3 regions of the Achromobacter sp. 46006 genome follow, and region 3 is predicted to be linked to each of the others. Evidence: predicted binding sites of a transcription regulator. Region 3 holds the regulator's gene; each other region holds the start of a gene.
What was found. The regulator LexA, encoded in region 3, represses DNA repair genes until DNA is damaged. The targets are predictions, from matches to a motif close to ACTGTATNNNNATACAGT.

Region 1 (6,474 bases), on a different contig from region 3:
TGCGGCGCCTGCCACACGGGCTGGGCCAGCGCCAGTTCCAGGTCGGTGGGTGGGCGCGCATGGCGGCCGCGTTCGTGGTCCAGGCGCAGCAGCACGCGCCGCACCGCCAGTTGCCGAGCCGCCAGCCAGCCGCCCAGTTGCTCGGCCAGGCGCCGCGCCACGGCCAGCACCGCGTCGGTGTGTTCAAGGTATTCCATCAGCTCGATGCGGCGCTCGAAGCGCGGCGGCGGCTCGATCCAGCGGTGCAGTTCGGGCGACTGGCCATAGGCCGCGTCCAGCGCCTGCAGCAGGTCGGGCGCGCTGCGCCGTTGCAGGCCGGCGCGCGGCAGGGCGCGCAGGTCGGCCAGGGTGTGGCAGCCGATGTCGTTGAGCCAGTCCAGGCGCGGCCGGGCCTGGGGCAGCAGGGCCACGGGCAGGGCGTCGAGCCGGCGCGCCAGCGTGCGCGGGGTGAGCACCCGGCGCGCCGGCCGGCGTCCGCCGCGGTGCGCCAGCAGCCAGGCGCCGGCGGCGGTGGGCGCCATGCCCAGCGACACGCGCAGGTCCAGCGCGGCCAGCGTGGCGGCCACGCGCCGGTGCAGCGCGCGCGGCCCGCGGAAGAACAGCAGGCTGGCGCCGACGTTGAGCAGCACGGTGTCTGCGTCCGCCAGCGCGACCTCGGGGGTGTATTGCAGCAGCGCCAGCGCCGCGCCTTGCAGGGTGTCGGCCTCGGCCAGCGGGTCGCGCGCCAGCAGTTCGACCGTGGGCGCGATGGCGGCCGCGCCGCCGCGGCGCATGCCCGGGCGCACGCCGGCCTGGCGCGCGGCGGGCGTGAGGGCGGCGACGCGTTCCTGGTCGAGGACCGCGTAGGCCTGCGCCTCAAGCGGCCAGTGCGGGCGCAGTGCGTCCAGCGGCAGGCAGCGCAGGCAGGCGGCGATCCAGAGGCGCATGGCGGGTGGGCGCCAGGACGCCGGGCTCCAGGCCCACGTACAGCGGGGCCTCGCAGACCGGTCCGCGGCGCTTGAGGATATGGACGGACAGCCCACCCGGCGCGGGCGCGAGCGCCAGGCGCAAGGGGGCGGGAGTGGCGTGCTGCGCCGCGCTGGCCGGGCGCAGGGCGACGAACAGCAGGTCGCTGGCCTGGGCCGCCAGGTGCAGCCGGCGCAGCGATTCGGGGCGCACGTGGGGCAGCCAGCAGAGCAGGGCGCCGCAGCTGCCGTTTTTCAGGATCTGTTCGGCGGCCCAGAGGGCGTCCAGCGGTTTTTCGGGGGCGACCCAGAGCAGTTGGCGCGGGTCGAGCCGCCAGCTCATCCAGCTGGCGATGTGCGGCGCGTGCGGCGGCTGCACCAGGGCGATGGCGCGGCGCGTTTCCAGTTGCGCCAGGGCCGGGCGCAGCAGGCGGATTTCACCGATGCCGGGTTGCGGCGCCAGCAGCTCGATCAGCGAGCCCAGCGGCCAGCCGCCGTCCGGCAGCTCGGCCGACAGGGCGGCGTGGCCGGTGGGCAGGCTGCGGGCGGCGCCGCGCGCCAACTGGGTGGCGCGCCACAACGCGGGATGGATCTGTTCTGGCGACGGCATGGCGGGCGGACGACCCGGTTTTCCTGGGTGAAGATTCGGTGGGCGGCGGTACGGCCGGGCAGGGAAGCGCCTGTCCGGAATCGCTTGTTGCTGTATGAATATACAGTATTTTACCCGACCCGCAAGGCACCGGATGTATCTGTCGCTTGCACCGTATTGGTGCGCGCCGCAAGGCCCGCTTCGAGGCGCGATGCGCCGTCGCCACCCGCGCCACGCCCCTGGCAGGTGCCGGTCATTAACCCGTGCACGGCTTGGCACGCTTCCTGCTTCTGTCCCCATGTCACCGTCTCCTCACGCAACAACGTCCAACAAAAGGAGTGCTGAACATGGCCCATCAACCCGAACGCATCGTCGAACTGTCACGCCGCGTCGAGCGCATTTCGAACGAGAAGATCGAGAGCATCGTCGACATCAACCAGCAGGCCAAGTACTTGTCGCTGAACGCGCGCATCGAAGCCGCGCGCTCGGGCGAGGCGGGACGCGGTTTCGCGGTGGTGGCCAACCAGGTGCAGTACGTGTCCGAGCAGATCACCGGCATCGCCGACGCGCTCAAGGAAGAGTTGGCCGGGTCCATCGCCGACCTGATCCGCATCGGCGAAAACACTCTGCACGAAATCCGCGGCTACGAGGGCCGCCGCCTGGGCGACCTGGCGCTGAACATGATCGAGACCATGGACCGCAACCTGTACGAGCGTTCCTGCGACGTGCGCTGGTGGGCCACGGATTCCGCGGTGGTGCGGGCCTTGCAGGAACCCGGCGCCGACAGCGCCCGCCACGCCAGCGGCCGGCTGGGCGTGATCCTGGACAGCTATACCGTTTACCTGGACCTGTGGGTGGCCGACGCGCAGGGCCGGGTGGTGGCCAGCGGCCGCCCGGACCGCTATCCCCAGGCGCGCGGCGCCGACGTCAGCCAGGCCGAATGGTTCCGGCGCGGCATGGCCACGGCCGACGGCGGCGAGTACGTGGCCATGGACATCGACAGCGAGCGCCTGCTGGACGGCGCCCACGTCGCCACCTACGCCACTGCGATCCGACGCGATGCCGACAAGCAGGGCGAACCGCTGGGCGTGCTGGGGGTGTTCTTCGACTGGAGCCAGCAGGCCGACAGTATCGTCAGGTCGGTGGGATTGTCGGAAGAGGAGTGGGCGCGCACCCGCTGCCTGCTGGTCGACAGCCGCCAGCGCGTCATCGCCGCCTCGGACGGCCCCGTGTCGCTGAAGGAGCGCTACGTGCTGCGCCACGACGAGCGGCCGCGCGGCTACTACGAAAACGCCGATCGCGGCCTGGTGGGGTTCTCGCTGACGCCGGGCTATGAGACCTATGCCGGCCTGGGCTGGTACGGCGTCATCGCGCAGCGCCCGCGCGACAGCTTCGAATAGGGGCGGCGCGGGTCAGGTCCGCGCGGGCTGGCCGGCGGCCACGGGCGCGTCCTGGCCCACGCCGGCGGCGCGGTCGGCCTCGAAACCGTAGAACTGCATGTCCTGGTAGCGGATCCAGCGCGACTTTTTCACCAGCCGGTGGCCGATCCAGAACGCCAGGAACAGCGGGATCGCCAGGTAGGTCGAGACCACCCCGATCCAGTCGATGCGCTCGTCCAGGAAGGCCTGGTAGTTCTGGCCCAGCGTGACCAGCAGGCACAGCATGAAGGCCAGCAGCGGCCCGAACGGGAACAGGCCGGCCTTGTAGGGCAGGTTGGCGGTGTCGTAGCCGTGCTTCACGTAGCCCTGGCGGAAGCGGTAGTGGCTGACGGCGATGCTGAGCCAGACGATGAATTCGGTCATGCCGGCGAAGTTCAGCAGCCAGATGTAGACCGCCTTGGGGCTGTAGACCACGCTGAACATGCACAGGCAGGCCAGCGCGGTGGTGGCCAGCAGGGCGTACAGCGGCACGCCGTTGCCCGTCACGCGCTGGAACAGCCTCGGCGCCTGGCCCTCGACCGCCATGTTGAACAGCATCCGCGTGGCGGCGTACATGCCCGAATTGCCGGCCGACAGCACCGAGGTCAGGATCACCGCGTTCATCACGGTGGCCGCCGACAGCAGCCCGGCGTGCTGGAACACCAGCGTGAAGGGGCTGACGGCGATGTCCTCGACCTCGTTGCGCAGCAACTGCGGGTCGGTGTAGGGGATCAGCAGGCCGATGATCAGGATCGCCAGCACGTAGAACAGCAGGATGCGCCAGAACACGTGGTTGATGGCGCGCGGCACGTTGCGGCGCGGGTTCTCGGATTCGCCGGCGGCCACGCCGACCAGCTCGGTGCCCTGGAACGAATAGGCCACCACCATGGCCACTCCGACCCAGGTGGCGGCGTTGCCAACGAAGGGCGCGTCGCCCACCGTCCAGTTGCCCAGGCCGACCGGCGCGTCGCTATGGATGATGCCCACCAGCATCGCCAGGCCCAGCACGATGAAGCACAGTACCGCTACCACCTTGATGATGGCGAACCAGTATTCGGCTTCGCCGAAGCTGCGCGCCGAGAAGGCGTTCAGGCCGAAGGTCAGGGCCAGGAAGAGAACGCTCCAGATCCAGCCGGGGGTGTCGGGGAACCAGTACGCCATTACCAGTTGGGCGGCCACCACGTCCACCGCCACCACCGTGGCCCAGCTGAGCCAGAAGTTCCAGCCCAGCGCGAAGCCGAAGCCGCCGTCCACGTAGCGCGAGGCGTAGGTGCAGAACGAGCCCGACACGGGCATGAAGGTGGCCAGTTCGCCCAGGCTGGTCATGATGAAATAGACCATCAGGCCGATCAGCAGGTAGACCGTGAGCGCGCCGCCGGGGCCGGCCTGGGCGATGGCCGCGCCCGAGGCGATGAACAGGCCGGTGCCGATGGCGCCGCCCAGGGCGATCATGGTCAGGTGGCGCGCCTTGAGCACGCGGTGCAACTGGTTCTTGCCGGCCGGCGGGGTTCCCGAATCTGTCGTCGGTGTTTTCATGGAATGCACAGGTTGATGCAAAGCGCTGCGCTGGCCACGAACGCCCGTCAGCGCCTGGTGGACACCGGGGGCAGTAGCCGGCCCGGTGGGCGCCTTGCCTAGGATTGCGTGTGGCGGGCATTTTACAATGGGGCCATCCAGAGCCTGTCCGGAGCCGTAGCATGGCCACTTCTTCCCCCGCGTCCCCCCACGAAATCGAATTCCTGCCCGAGCCCGGCACCGAGGTTCGACAGTTGTTCATCCTGCTGCATGGCGTCGGTGGCTCGCCCGACAACCTGGTGCCGCTGGCCGAAGCGGTGCGCGCCGCGTTTCCCAGCGCGGCGGTGCTGATTCCCGCAGGCTTCGAGCCCTTCGACGGCGGCGGCGCCGGCCGCCAGTGGTTCTCGGTGCGCGGCGTGTCCGAGGACAACCGGCCCGAGCGCGTGGCCCAGGCCCTGCCGCCGCTGGAAGCCTATGTGAAGGCGGCCCAGGCCCGCTTCGGCCTGTTGCAGTCCGACACCGCGCTGGCCGGTTTCTCGCAGGGCGCCATCATGGCGCTCGAACTGGTGCAGGCGCACGACGGCATGGCCGGCCGCGTGATCGCGTTTTCGGGCCGCTACGCACAATTGCCCAAGGCCGCGCCACAGTACACCACGCTGCACCTGCTGCATGGCGCCAACGACCCGGTAATGCCGGTGGCCCTGATCCAGGCGGCGCAGGCGCGGCTGGACGAACTGCATGGCGATTCGACCATCGACGTGGCCACGCACGTCGGCCACGAACTGCATCCGGCCCTGATCCAGCGCGCCATCGTGCGCCTGCAGACCTGCGTGCCGTTGCGTAGCTGGGAAGCGGCGCTGGGCCTGAACCAGTCGCCGCCCGACGGCACCACGGTGCATTGAAGGCGCGCGACGCCGGCATTTGCAGATACCATGTCGGCCTGATCAATTCCGCCGCTGAATCCCATCGGATGAGCCTGCCCGGATGAGCCCCGCCAAATCCCCCGCCGCCGCGCGCGACGCCGATCCGGTCGGCGGCGCGCAGAGCATCTTCCGCGTGCTGCGCATCCTCAAGTACGTGGGCGCCGCGCCCGCGCGCGGGGTCGGCCTGACCGACGTGGCGCGCGACCTGGGCCTGACGCCGCCCACCGCGCACCGCATGCTGTCGGCCCTGCTGCAGGAGGGCTTCCTGGCGCTCAATCCCAAGCTCAAGACCTACAGCCTGGGCCGCGAGTCGTACATCCTGGGGCTGGCGGCCGAAAGCCGCCACGGCATCAAGGCGTTCGCCGAATCGGCGGTGCTGCGGCTGGCGCAATCGACCGGCGACACCAGTTTCCTGTCGGTGCGCTCCGGCCACGAGGCGGTCTGCGTCGACCGCAAGACGGGCGATTTTCCCATCAAGATCCTGACGCTGGAGGTCGGCCACCGCCGGCCGCTGGGTGTGGGGGCGGGCAGCCTGGCGCTGCTGGCGTTCCTGCCCAACGACGATATCGAGCGGGTGCTGGCGCGCTACGACGCCTCGGCCGCGCCCGACCTGCCGTCCACCGCCATGCTGCGCGAAGACATCGCCGCGGCCCGCAAGAATGGCTATGCGCTGAACCCGGGGCGCATCATCCCGGACATGCTGGGGGTGGGCGTGCCGGTGTACGACCGCGAGCAGCACGTGGTGGCCGCGCTCAGCGTGGCCGCGATCCGCTCGCGGCTGTCGGGGGCGCGGTTGCAGGAAGTGGTGGCGGCGCTGCAACGCGCCGCCACGGAACTGGGCGCCGAACTGGGGCCGCGTCCGGCCTGAAGCGCGACGCCGCCAGGCCTGCTACGCCGGCTATCGTCCCGCGCAGGACTTGCCGCCGTCCACCGGCAGGCACACGCCGGTGATGTACTTCGCCTCGTCGCTGGCCAGGAACAGCGCCGCGTGCGCCACGTCCCAGGCGTCGCCCATGCGGCCCATCGGGCTGGCGGCGTGGCGGCGCCGGCGCATTTCCTCGACATCCTCGAACTGGCCGGCGATC
Region 2 (6,474 bases), on a different contig from region 3:
CTTCGCTGGCGGCCGAGGACATGGTGCTGACGCACGCCATCTACAGCGCCGGCCTGGACCTGGAGGTCTTCACGCTGGACACCGGCCGGCTGCACGCGGAAACGCTGGGCGTGCTGGACGCGGTGCGCGAACGCTACGGACGCGAGATCACCGTGTATCGACCCGAGTCCGGGGCGGTCGAGCGCCATGTGGCCGAGCACGGCGCCTACGCCTTCTACGAGAGCGTCGAGCTGCGCAAGGCCTGTTGCCAGATCCGCAAGGTCGAGCCGCTCAAGCGCGCGCTGGCCGGACGCGGCGCCTGGATCACCGGGCAGCGGCGCGCGCAATCGACCACGCGCGGTGAACTGCACCTGGAAGAGGACGACGCCACCTTCGGCCTCTACAAGTTCAACCCGCTGGCCGAATGGAGCGAAGAGGATGTCTGGGGCGTGATCCGCGGCCAGGGCATTCCCTACAACCCGCTGCACGACCAGGGCTATCCGTCCATCGGCTGCGAGCCCTGTACCCGCGCCATCCGCCCGGGCGAAGACCTGCGGGCCGGGCGCTGGTGGTGGGAGTCGTCGGACTCCAAGGAATGCGGCCTGCACGCAGGCAACCGGGTCATCGGCATCGTCGCGGAAACCACGCGCGCCTGACTCCCGTCACGTATCAAGAATTCGTTTTAGGGGAATACCTATGTCCGCAGTGATTCAACGCAGCCACCTGGACTGGCTGGAATCGGAAGCCATTTTCATCATGCGCGAGGTGGCGGCCGAGAGCGAGAAGCCCGTGCTGCTGTTCTCGGGCGGCAAAGATTCGGTGGTGCTGCTGCGCCTGGCCGAAAAGGCCTTCCGGCCGGGGCGCTTTCCGTTCCCGCTGATGCACATCGACACCGGCCACAATTTCGACGAGGTCATCGCCTTCCGCGACGCCCGCGCGGCCGAACTGGGCGAGACCCTGATCGTGCGCAGCGTGGAAGACTCGATCAAGCGCGGCAGCGTGGTGCTGCGGCGCGAGACCGACTCGCGCAACGCGGCGCAGGCCGTGACGCTGCTGGAGGCGATCGAGGAATTCGGCTTCGACGCCTGCATCGGCGGCGCCCGCCGCGACGAGGAAAAGGCGCGCGCCAAGGAGCGCATCTTCTCGTTCCGCGACGAGTTCGGCCAGTGGGACCCCAAGGCCCAGCGCCCGGAACTGTGGAACCTGTTCAACACCAAGGTGCACCGCGGCGAGAACATGCGGGTGTTCCCGATCTCCAACTGGACCGAGCTGGACGTCTGGCAGTACATCCAGCGTGAACGGCTGGCGCTGCCGTCGATCTACTTCAGTCACGAGCGCGAAGTGGTGCGGCGCAAGGGTCTGCTGGTGCCGGTCACGCGCCTGACGCCGCCGCAGGACGGCGACACCGTCGAGCGCCTGTCGGTGCGCTTTCGCACAGTGGGCGACATTTCCTGCACCTGCCCGGTGGCCTCGGATGCCGCCGACACTGCCGCCATCATCGCCGAGACAGCGGTGACCGATATCACCGAGCGCGGCGCCACGCGCATGGACGACCAGACTTCCGAGGCCTCGATGGAGCGCCGCAAGAAGGAAGGCTATTTCTGATCGCACGAGTGGCCGGCGCCTGGCCGGCCGACAGGGGACGCATATGAACGCAGTAAACGATTCTTTTCTTTCGGGCACCGACTCGGGCTTGCTGCGCCTGATTACCGCGGGTTCGGTGGACGACGGCAAATCGACGCTGATCGGCCGCCTGCTGTATGACAGCAAGGGCGTGTTCGCCGACCAGCTCGACGCCATCTCGCGCGCCAAGTACAAGCGCGTGGCCGAGGGCGGCATCGACTTCTCCCTGCTGACGGACGGCCTGGAGGCCGAGCGCGAGCAGGGCATCACCATCGATGTGGCCTACCGTTACTTCTCGACCCCGGCGCGCAAGTTCATCATCGCCGACGCGCCCGGCCACGAGCAGTACACCCGCAACATGGTCACCGGCGCCTCCACCGCCGACGTCGCCGTGATCCTGATCGACGCCACCCGCGCGGCCGACGGCAAGCTGCTGCCGCAGACCAAGCGCCACAGCACCATCGCGCGCCTGCTGGGCATCCGCCACATCGTGGTGGCAGTCAACAAGATGGACCTGGTGGATTGGGACCGGGCCGTGTTCACGCGCATCCGCGACGCCTATGCCGACCTGGCGGACAAGCTCGGCATCGCCCACTTCGACGCTCTGCCTTTGTCGGCGCTGAATGGCGACAACGTGGTGACGCTATCGGACAAGACACCGTGGTATGCGGGCCAGCCGTTGCTGACGCTGCTGGAATCGCTCGATCCGGCGGCCGACGGACGTGGCGGGCCGCTGCGCTTTCCGGTGCAATGGGTGGCGCGCCACGATGGCAGTCTGAAGGAGGATTTTCGCGGCTACGCCGGCCGCATCGCCAGCGGCGCGCTGCGTCCAGGCGATGAGATCGTGGTGCAGCCTTCGGGTGTGACCGCTCGCGTGCAGGAAGTGCGCCTGTTCGATCGCGCGCTGGACGTGGCGGTGGCGGGCGACTCGGTGACGCTGGTGCTGGACCGCGACGTCGACGTGTCGCGCGGCGACGTTATCGTGCACGCGGCCACGCCGGCGCAGGTCGCGCGCGAGTTCGAAGCGGAGCTCTGCTGGCTCGATGGGCAGGCGCTCAACCCCGCGCGCAAGTATCTGCTCAAGCATGGCACGCGGCTGACGTCGGCGAAGATCCGCGCTGTGCTCTCGCATCGCGACATCCACGAACTGCAGGAGGTGCAGAACCCCGAAGGCACGCTGCGCATGAACGACATCGGCCGCGTCGCGTTCAGCACGCGCGAGTCGCTGGCGGTCGATCGATATGCCGATGTGCCCGCCACCGGCGCCTTCATCCTGATAGACGAAGCCACGCATCAGACCGCGGCGGCGGGCATGTTCCGGTAAACCGCAAGCGGATCCGGGGCGGGCGTCGCCGGTGGCCGGCCCTGGGTTGTTGTTTTTTATCCAAATTCAATACTGGCGCGGCTCTCCAGGCGATATCGCAAGGTGAAATCGAATTCTCCGGACGCCGTCTTCGTCTTGCGGTAAAGTGGGACTGTCTTACGAAAAGGCTTTTGGTGCTTGTCAAAACCACTGTGTTTTTGTACAGTAGTTTTCATGGCACGCACCGATCATTCTTTTCCCGCCGGTTCTGGGTCCCCGGCTGCCGCCCCCGCCGCCTTGCGCGGTCGGGGTGCGGTTACTAATGTTCGGCATCGCTTCCAGAAAGACGACCGCGCGCAGGTCGACGATGGCTGGTCCGCCTCGGGCCTCCCGGCTGATTTCGTTGATTCTGTCCCCAATATTTCCCCCGATGATTCGTCCGGCCTGACCGATCTGGCCGCCGCTGGCGCTGCGCCCGCGGCCACCGTCATCCCCATCCTGCCCGACGTCCGCCGGGCGCCCGCCGCCCCCAAGACCACCGTCACGGCCGAAGAGGCCCGCAAGATCCTGTCGCGCAACGATTCGCCCGACATCCCCTTCGACGTGGCCGTCAATCCCTACCGGGGCTGCGAGCACGGCTGCGTCTATTGCTACGCCCGCCCGACCCACTCCTACCTGGGCTATTCCCCCGGCCTCGATTTCGAGACCCGGCTGGTGGCCAAGGCCAATGCGGTCGAGGCGCTGCGGGTGGAGATCAGCCGTCCCGGCTACAAGCCCTCGCCCATCAACATCGGCTCGGCCACCGACGCCTACCAGCCCATCGAGCGCGACTGGCGCCTGACGCGCGGCATGCTCGAGCTGATGCTCGAAACCCGCCACCCGGTCACCATCGTCACCAAGAACGCCCTGGTGGCCCGCGACCTCGATCTGCTGGCCGCGCTGGCCGAGCACAAGCTGGTGGTGGTCTACATGAGCATCACCACGCTGGACGCCGACATGGCCCGCACGCTCGAGCCGCGCGCCGCCGCCCCCTGGCGCCGCCTGGAAGCCGTGCGCAACCTGACCGCCGCCGGCGTGCCGGTCGGCGTGCTGGTGGCGCCCGTGATCCCGTTCATCAACGATGACGCCATGGAACATATCCTGCAGGAGTCCAAGGCGGCCGGCGCGCACTACGCCAGCTACACCGTCATCCGCCTGCCCTGGGAAGTCAAGACCCTGTTCGAGGACTGGCTCAACGCCCACTTCCCGGACCGCGCCCAGCGCGTGCTCCATCGCATCGAAGATTTGCGCAACGGCCGCCGCAACGATCCCAACTTCGGTTCGCGCATGCGCGGCACAGGCATCTGGGCCGACCTGCTGCGCCAGCGCTTCGCCGTGGCCATCCGCAAGCTTGGCCTGAACCGCCACCGGCTGGCGCTCGACTGCGACCGCTTCCAGCCGCCGGCGCCCGCCAGCTGGCCTGGCCCCATTCCTTCCGCTGCGTCCGGCGTGGCTGATATCCCCGTTTTCCCATCCCCGGTTGGCGTGCAAGCGTCTTCAGGGGTCCCTTTTTCCAGTGCCGTGCCCGTGGCCGGCGCGTACGGGCGCGGAGCGCGCCAGTTGCGCGCCATGGCCGCGGGGCAATTGTCGTTGTTCGACTGACCCGCGGCCCGTCCCCGGGTTGCCACCGCGGCGTGTCGCCACGGTTCCTGATTGCGCTAAAAGGAGTTCCCCATGAACACCGCTCAACTCTCCGTCCTGCCAGACGACCTGACCGCCGTCTCGTTGTCGCCGCTGCGTCGCGCCGCCCAGCGTGCCCGCGCCTTCGGTGCCCGCTTCACCGGGCTGCCCATGCCATGGACGGGCTTGCCGGCAGGCGGCGCCGGCAAGGGCGTGGCCACGAAACTGGCCTTGCCTGCCGGCCCCGGCGCGGATGCCCCCGCCGAGGTCGAGCCGCGCAAGCGCGAGCGCGAGCGCAGTGGCACCTTGCCGGGCAAGTGGCCGTTTCCGCCGGCCGCCGGGCCGGATACCGCCCCCGTCCGAGGCGCGCGTGAGCGCTGCCTGGGCAACGCCACGGTCGAACCCGTTTCGGATCAGGTCAGCGTGAAAAGCATGGTGCTGGATGTGGTGCTGGTACTGGCATGGGGAGCGATGATTCCCGCCCTCATGTGGTTGGGCGTGGCCGGCGGCTTCTGAGCCGGCCCGAGGCGTAAAGATTCAGGGCGGCGCCGCTGTCCGGGAGGCTCCCGGACGCATCGTGGCGCATCACGCCACCGCGCGCCAGGGAGCCGGTTCACGGTTCAGACCGAGCCCAGCAGCACCACGCCCGCCAGGATCGACAGGCAGCCCGCCAGACGGCCGGGGCCGACTTTCTCGCGCAGCAGGAACATGCCGGCCAAGGTGCCCAGCATCATCGACATTTCCCGCGCCGGGGCCACCAGGCTCAGCGGCGCGCCGTTGCGCAGGGCATACAGCACCAGGATGTAGCCCAGCGGCGACAGCAGGCCCACCGCCAGCGCCAGGTGCCAGTGGCCGCGCATCAGTTCCCACGCCTGGGCGCGGCGCTTCACCATGTGCGGCGTCATCATCGCGGTGCGGGTGACACAGGTGAACCAGTCGAACAGCACCGGGCTGATCAGCAGCACCTTGACGCCATAGGCGTCCACCACGGTGTAGGCGGCGATGAACAGGCCAATTACCATGCCCCAGCGCACACCTACCCAGGCCTGCGCGTTGCGGAAGATCGACAGACGCCCCTGGGTGGCGATCAACAGCACACCTATCACCACGCACAGCATGCCGGCGATGCCGGTCGCGGTGGCCGGTTCGCGCAGCAGCAGGAAGGCGCCGGTGGTCGAGAGCAGGGGACCCGTGCCGCGGGCGATCGGATACACCACCGACAGGTCCGCGACCTGATAGCCGCGTTGCAGGCACAGGCTGTAGCCCAGATGCAACAGGCTGGAGGTCAGGATCGCCCCGACCACGGGCCAGGTCCAGGTCATGCCGTCATGCAGCAGCACCCACACGACCCACGGCGCATATAGCACCGAGGCGCACAGGCCATAGGCGAAGACAAAGGGAGCGCCCACCATGGCCGCGCGTTTGGCAAGCAGATTCCACGTTGCGTGGGCCATCGCCGCCAGGACGACCAATAACAGGGACGAGTACGACATGGGGGGAACAGCGTCTTATGACGTGTTTGTTACAGAAACCGCTAGGGTACCGCAAACCTGCGGGCAGGGCGTCATGTTACGCGAGGCGGTGGTCAATTTTTGGTGTAGAATCATTGGTTTGCCAAATCTCATCCTCTGCTTGCGGTACATGGCCTGGCCTTTCTGGCAGGCGTGAACAATATCGAACGGCAAAGTTTTTTCAGTCCGCAAAGGCATGATGATCTAGGAGTTCTCAATGAACCTTATCGCTATCCTGGAACAGGAAGAGATTGCCCGTCTGACCGGCGGCCAAGCCAAGCCTGAATTTGCTCCTGGTGACACCGTCATCGTGAGCGTGAACGTCGTCGAAGGCACCCGCAAGCGCGTGCAGGCTTTCGAAGGCGTCGTGATCGCCAAGCGCAATCGCGGCCTGAACTC
Region 3 (6,474 bases):
CGGGGCGCGGCGAACGCGCCTACGACATCTATTCGCGCCTGCTCCGCGAGCGGCTCATCTTCCTGGTGGGCCCGGTCAACGACGCCACGGCCAACCTGGTCGTGGCGCAGTTGCTGTTCCTGGAATCGGAGAATCCTGACAAGGACATTTCCCTGTACATCAACTCGCCCGGCGGGTCGGTGTACGCGGGCATGGCCATCTACGACACCATGCAGTTCGTCAAGCCGGACGTGTCGACCCTGTGCACCGGCCTGGCGGCCAGCATGGGCGCCTTCCTGCTGGCGGCTGGCAAGAAGGGCAAGCGCTTTTCCCTGCCCAACTCGCGCATCATGATCCACCAGCCCTCGGGCGGCGCCCAGGGCCAGGCCTCCGACATCCAGATCCAGGCGCGCGAAATCCTGGACCTGCGCGAGCGTCTCAATCGCATTCTGGCCGACAACACCGGCCAGTCGATCGACCGCATCGCCCTGGACACGGAACGTGACAACTTCATGTCCGCCGAAGATGCGGTATCGTATGGACTGGTGGACAAGGTGATGACGTCCCGCTCGGAAGGCTGACTTCCGGCTTGCGTCCCACCGGCTGCCGCCTTGTTTGAGTAAGCGCAGGCGCCGGGTCCTTTACCCGGTCCGGCGCTTCTTTACCTGAGATACGACTACATATGCCTGATAAAAAGGGATCGGCAGACGCAAAAGTGCTGCATTGCTCGTTTTGCAATAAAAGCCAGCACGAAGTCCGCAAGCTGATCGCGGGTCCGTCGGTATTCATCTGCGATGAATGCATCGACCTGTGCAACGACATCATCCGCGAGGAAGCGCAGGCGACCGCGCGCGCGGCGATTCGTTCCGAACTGCCCACTCCGGCTGAAATCAAGACGTTCCTCGACCAGTACGTGATCGGGCAGACCTCGCCCAAGCGCATGCTGGCGGTGGCTGTCTACAACCACTACAAGCGCATCCGCCACGGCGAGATCAAGGGCGACGAAGTCGAGTTGTCCAAGAGCAACATCATGCTGATCGGCCCCACCGGGTCGGGCAAGACGTTGCTGGCGCAGACGCTCGCGCGCATGCTGAATGTGCCGTTCGTCATGGCCGACGCCACCACGCTGACCGAAGCCGGTTACGTCGGTGAAGACGTCGAGAACATCATTCAGAAGTTGCTGCAGAACTGCAACTACGAAGTCGAGAAAGCGCAGCGCGCCATCATCTACATCGACGAGATCGACAAGATTTCCCGCAAGTCCGACAACCCGTCCATCACTCGCGACGTGTCGGGCGAAGGCGTTCAGCAGGCGCTGCTCAAGCTGATCGAAGGCACGGTCGCCTCGGTGCCGCCGCAAGGCGGGCGCAAGCACCCCAACCAGGATTTCGTCCAGGTCGACACGACCAACATCCTGTTCATCGTGGGCGGCGCTTTCGATGGGCTGGAAAAGGTCATCCGCGACCGCACCGAAAAGTCCGGCATCGGCTTCTCCGCCTCCGTGCGCGCCAAGTCCGAGCGCGGTGTGGGCGAGCTGTTCTCCGAAGTCGAGCCCGAAGACCTTATCAAGTTCGGCCTGATTCCCGAACTGGTCGGCCGCCTGCCGGTGGTCGCCACGCTGGACGAGCTCGACGAGGCCGCCCTGGTGCAGATCCTCACCGAGCCCAAGAACGCCCTGCTCAAGCAATTCCAGAAGCTGTTCGCCATGGAAGGCGCCGAACTGGATGTGCGTCCCGCCGCGCTCAAGGCCATCGCCCGCAAGGCGCTGCGCCGCAAGACCGGCGCCCGCGGGCTGCGTTCCATCATCGAACAGGCCTTGCTCGACACCATGTATGACCTGCCTTCGCAAGGCAACGTCAAGCGCGTGGTGCTCGACGAAGGCGCGATCGAAGGCGATGGCAAGCCCTTGCTGATCTACGCCGACGAGGAAGGGACGGCCGAAAAGCCCGAGCGCGGGGAAGTCCGCGATGCCGCGGCCTGAGGGATATTTCAAAAAAACCCGTTTCCGTAACGGGTTTTTTTGTCTCCGGGCGCTGATTGAACGCACACTGTCAGGGCGTGTCCAATAAAACGGGAACCCGGCCGCCGTTTTTTTTGCGGTTTTGTTTATCTGGCCGCCGGGACCTTGAATTTTCGGCTATTGTTCCCATAACAGACGTAACCGACGGGGCTGTCCGGGTATACCCGTTCATCCTGTCCCCGATACGCCGAGTCATACCGAGGAACCTCCTATGTCTGCCAGCCAGACCCTGCCTTCCGACCCGATCGACCTTCCCCTGCTGCCACTGCGCGACGTCGTGGTGTTCCCGCACATGGTCATCCCGCTGTTCGTCGGCCGTCCGCGCTCTATCCGCGCGCTCGAGGTTGCGATGGAAGCGGGCAAGAGCATCATGCTGGTGGCCCAAAAATCCGCCGGCAAGGATGATCCCACCCCTGAAGACGTCTACGAGATCGGCTGCGTCGCCGGCATCCTGCAGATGCTCAAGCTGCCCGACGGCACCGTCAAGGTGCTGGTCGAAGGCACCCAGCGCGCCCGCATCAACAGCATCGAGGACGCCGATTCGCACTTCACCTGCCAGGTCACCCCGATCGAGCCGGACGCCGTCCAGGGCTCCGAGACCGAGGCCCTGCGCCGCGCGATCGTCGCCCAGTTCGAGCAATACGTAAAACTCAACAAGAAGATCCCTCCGGAGATCCTGACCTCGCTCGCCGGCATCGATGACGCCGGCCGCCTGGCCGATACGATCGCCGCGCATCTTCCGCTGAAACTCGAGCAAAAGCAGAAGATGCTCGAGATCGTCGGCACCTCCGAGCGCCTCGAAGGTCTGCTCACGCAGCTGGAAACCGAAATCGACATCCTCCAGGTCGAGAAGCGGATCCGCGGCCGCGTGAAGAAGCAGATGGAAAAGAGCCAGCGCGACTACTACCTGAATGAGCAGGTCAAGGCCATTCAGAAGGAGTTGGGCGAAGGCGAAGAGGGCGCCGACATCGAGGAACTCGAAAAGAAGATCATCGCCGCGCACATGCCCAAGGAGGCGCGCAAGAAGGCCGATGCCGAGCTCAAGAAGCTCAAGCTCATGTCGCCCATGTCGGCCGAGGCGACCGTGGTGCGCAACTACATCGATACGCTCATCAACCTCCCCTGGAGGAAGAAGAGCAAGATCAACAACTCCATCTCCAACGCCGAGACGGTGCTCGACAACGACCACTACGGCCTGGAGAAGGTGAAGGAACGCATCCTCGAATATCTCGCCGTGCAGCAGCGCGTCGACAAGGTCAAGGCGCCGATTCTGTGCCTGGTCGGTCCTCCCGGGGTCGGCAAGACCTCGCTGGGCCAGTCCATCGCCAAGGCCACGAACCGCAAGTTCGTGCGCATGGCCCTGGGCGGCGTGCGCGACGAAGCCGAGATCCGTGGCCACCGTCGCACGTACATCGGCTCGATGCCCGGCAAGATCGTCCAGAACATGTCGAAGGTCGGCGTGCGCAATCCCCTGTTCCTGCTCGACGAAATCGACAAGCTGGGCATGGATTTCCGCGGCGATCCCTCGTCGGCGCTGCTCGAAGTGCTGGACCCGGAACAGAACCACACGTTCCAGGACCACTACATCGAAGTCGACTTCGACCTGTCGGACGTCATGTTCGTGGCCACCAGCAACACGCTGAACATTCCGCCGGCCCTGCTGGACCGGATGGAAGTGATCCGCCTGTCGGGCTACACGGAGGAAGAAAAGATCCACATCGCCCGCGACCATCTGCTGCCCAAGCTGATGAAGAACAACGGCGTCAAGGATACCGAACTGACCGTCGATGACAGCGCGCTGCGCGACATCGTGCGCTACTACACCCGCGAAGCCGGTGTGCGCGCGCTCGAACGCGAAGTGGGCAAGATCTGCCGCAAGGTGATCAAGCAGTTGCTGACCCAGAGCGATCGCGCCAAGGCCGAAGGCAAGCCCTTCGAGCTCAAGCCGGTCAACGTCACGGGCGACAACCTCAGCGATTACCTCGGCGTGCGCCGGTACACCTTCGGCATGGCCGAAAAGGAAAACCAGATCGGTCAGGTGACCGGCCTGGCCTGGACGGAAGTCGGTGGCGACCTGCTCACGATCGAAGTGGCGGACATGCCTGGCAAGGGCGTGATCCAACGCACCGGTTCGCTGGGCGATGTGATGAAGGAATCGGTCGAGGCGGCCCGCACGGTGGTGCGCTCGCGGGCGCGTCGCCTGGGCTTCGCTGACAGCGTGTTCGAGAAGCACGACATGCACGTGCACGTGCCGGAAGGCGCGACGCCCAAGGACGGTCCGTCCGCCGGTATCGCGATCACCACGGCCATGGTTTCGGCCTTGTCGCGCATCCCCGTGCGCGCCGACGTCGCCATGACCGGCGAGATCACGCTGCGTGGCGAAGTTCTGCCGATCGGCGGCCTGAAGGAAAAGCTGCTGGCCGCCCATCGCGGTGGCATCAAGACGGTCTTGATCCCGGAAGAAAACGTCAAGGATTTGGCGGAGATCCCGGACAACGTCAAGAACCATCTCGAGATCGTGCCGGTGCGCTGGATCGACAAGGTGCTGGAACTGGCTCTTGAACGTATGCCGGAGCCGCTGGCTGAAGACGAAGCGGTCAAGGAGCCGCTGGTTGCCAAGCCGGCCGAGCCGGGTTCGACGGATCCCGTGCTCAAGCACTGACCATGGCCCCGGGGCATCCCGCAAAGGATGCCCAATAAAAGAAACCCCGCTTGCGCGGGGTTTCTTTTTGGCGCGGCCGCCGAGGGGCGCGCGCCCAGTGGGGAAGCGGCGGATCAGTGCAGCGCGTGCGGGCGGATCAGGCCGACCGCGATGCCTTCCAGCGCGAATTCCTGGTCGGCTTCGACCACGATGACGTTGAAGTCTGGGTTCTCGGGCAGCAGCTCGATGCGGCCGTTCTGGCGCTGCAGGCGCTTGACGGTGACGTCGTCGCCCAGGCGGGCCACCACGATCTGGCCGTTGCGGGCCTCGGATGCCTTCTTGATGGCCAGCAGGTCGCCTTCGAGGATGCCGGCATCGCGCATGCTCATGCCGCGCACCTTGAGCAGATAGTCGGGCGCCTGCGCGAACAGGCTGGGATCCACGCCGATCTCGCGCTCGACGTGCTCGGCCGCCAGGATCGGGCTGCCAGCGGCCACGCGGCCCACCAGCGGCAGCAGCAGTTGCGCCAGGCCGGGCAGGGGCAGGGGCGCCTGGGACGGCGCCGGCGAGTTGTCTTTCAGGCGGATGCCGCGCGAGGCGCCGGCGGTGAGTTCGATGGCGCCCTTGCGGGCCAGGGCCTTCAGATGGTCTTCGGCCGCGTTGGGCGAGCGGAACCCCAGGGCCTGGGCGATCTCGGCGCGGGTCGGTGGAAAGCCCGTGCGCGCGACGGTCTGCCGGATGAGGTCCAGGATTTGCTGTTGACGATCGGTGAGTTTGCTGGCCATGGCGATGATCCGGTTGGGAGCGGACTGTACATATATACAGCGGCATTCTGGGGGACATAACGTAAAAATGCAAGCGCTGATCGGGCACGCCTTTGTGACAGGCAATGAAAACGGGACCCGAAGGTCCCGTTGGGAGGCAATGCCGGGGGGGGTTACAGCACCGCGGCGATGCCCTTGGCCACCTGGTCGATGTTGCCGCTGTTGAGCGCGGCGACGCAGATGCGGCCGCTGGAGACGGCGTAGACGCCGTGCTCTTCACGCAGGCGGTCGACCTGGGCCGAGGTCAGGCCCGAGTACGAGAACATGCCGCGCTGCTGCAGCACGAAGCTGAAGTCCTGCTTGCCGCCATGCTCTTTGATTTTCTCGACCAACTGCTTGCGCATCAGGCGGATGCGGTCGCGCATGGCGCCGAGTTCCTCTTCCCACATGGCGAACAGTTCGGGCGAGTTCAGCACCGTGGAGACGATCGTGCCGCCGTGGGTGGGCGGGTTGGAGTAGTTGGTGCGGATGACGCGCTTGAGCTGGCTCAGCACGCGGGTGGCTTCGTCCTTGCTGCCGGCCACGACGGTCAGGGCGCCGACGCGTTCGCCATACAGCGAAAACGACTTCGAGAACGACGAGCTGATGAACATGGTCAGGTCGAGGTCGGCGAACAGGCGCACCACCGCGGCGTCTTCCTGCAGGCCTTCGCCGAAGCCCTGGTAGGCGATGTCCAGGAACGGCACCAGCTTGTTTTCCTTGACGACCGCGGCGATCTGCTCCCATTGGGCGAAGGTGGGGTCGACGCCGGTGGGGTTGTGGCAGCAGGCGTGCAGCACGACGATGGTCTGGGCCGGGGCGGCCTTCAGGGCGGCCAGCATGCCGTCGAAATTCAGGCCGCGGGTGGCGGCGTCGTAGTAGGCATAGGTGCCGACTTCGAAACCGGCGCGTTCGAACAGCGCGCGGTGGTTTTCCCAACTGGGGTCGCTGATCAGAACCTTGGAGGCCGGCAGCAACTGGCGCAGGAAGTCGGCGCCGATCTTGAGGGCGCCGGTGCCGCCCAGGGCCTG

Region 1: the regulator LexA is predicted to act here: its motif matches at 1,644-1,661, upstream of imuA (translesion DNA synthesis-associated protein ImuA).
Region 2: the regulator LexA is predicted to act here: its motif matches at 3,115-3,132, upstream of AC6LKG_RS19050 (PA0069 family radical SAM protein).

The regions. Positions count from the first base shown of each region.
Region 1 covers NZ_JCBANN010000036.1:16,597-23,070, reverse strand. The annotation lists gene AC6LKG_RS17295 (Y-family DNA polymerase) at 1-926, opposite strand, end outside; gene imuA (translesion DNA synthesis-associated protein ImuA) at 856-1,554, opposite strand; gene AC6LKG_RS17285 (methyl-accepting chemotaxis protein) at 1,872-2,933, shown strand; gene AC6LKG_RS17280 (amino acid permease) at 2,946-4,487, opposite strand; gene ypfH (esterase) at 4,649-5,368, shown strand; gene AC6LKG_RS17270 (IclR family transcriptional regulator) at 5,451-6,257, shown strand; gene AC6LKG_RS17265 (SDR family NAD(P)-dependent oxidoreductase) at 6,288-6,474, opposite strand, start outside.
Region 2 covers NZ_JCBANN010000044.1:22,509-28,982, reverse strand. The annotation lists gene AC6LKG_RS19065 (phosphoadenylyl-sulfate reductase) at 1-635, shown strand, start outside; gene cysD (sulfate adenylyltransferase subunit CysD) at 676-1,584, shown strand; gene AC6LKG_RS19055 (sulfate adenylyltransferase subunit 1) at 1,628-2,926, shown strand; gene AC6LKG_RS19050 (PA0069 family radical SAM protein) at 3,140-4,546, shown strand; gene AC6LKG_RS19045 (hypothetical protein) at 4,619-5,080, shown strand; gene AC6LKG_RS19040 (EamA family transporter) at 5,185-6,057, opposite strand; gene rplS (50S ribosomal protein L19) at 6,293-6,474, shown strand, end outside.
Region 3 covers NZ_JCBANN010000001.1:178,151-184,624, forward strand. The annotation lists gene clpP (ATP-dependent Clp endopeptidase proteolytic subunit ClpP) at 1-560, shown strand, start outside; gene clpX (ATP-dependent Clp protease ATP-binding subunit ClpX) at 662-1,960, shown strand; gene lon (endopeptidase La) at 2,211-4,661, shown strand; gene lexA (transcriptional repressor LexA) at 4,775-5,425, opposite strand; gene AC6LKG_RS00995 (amino acid aminotransferase) at 5,578-6,474, opposite strand, start outside.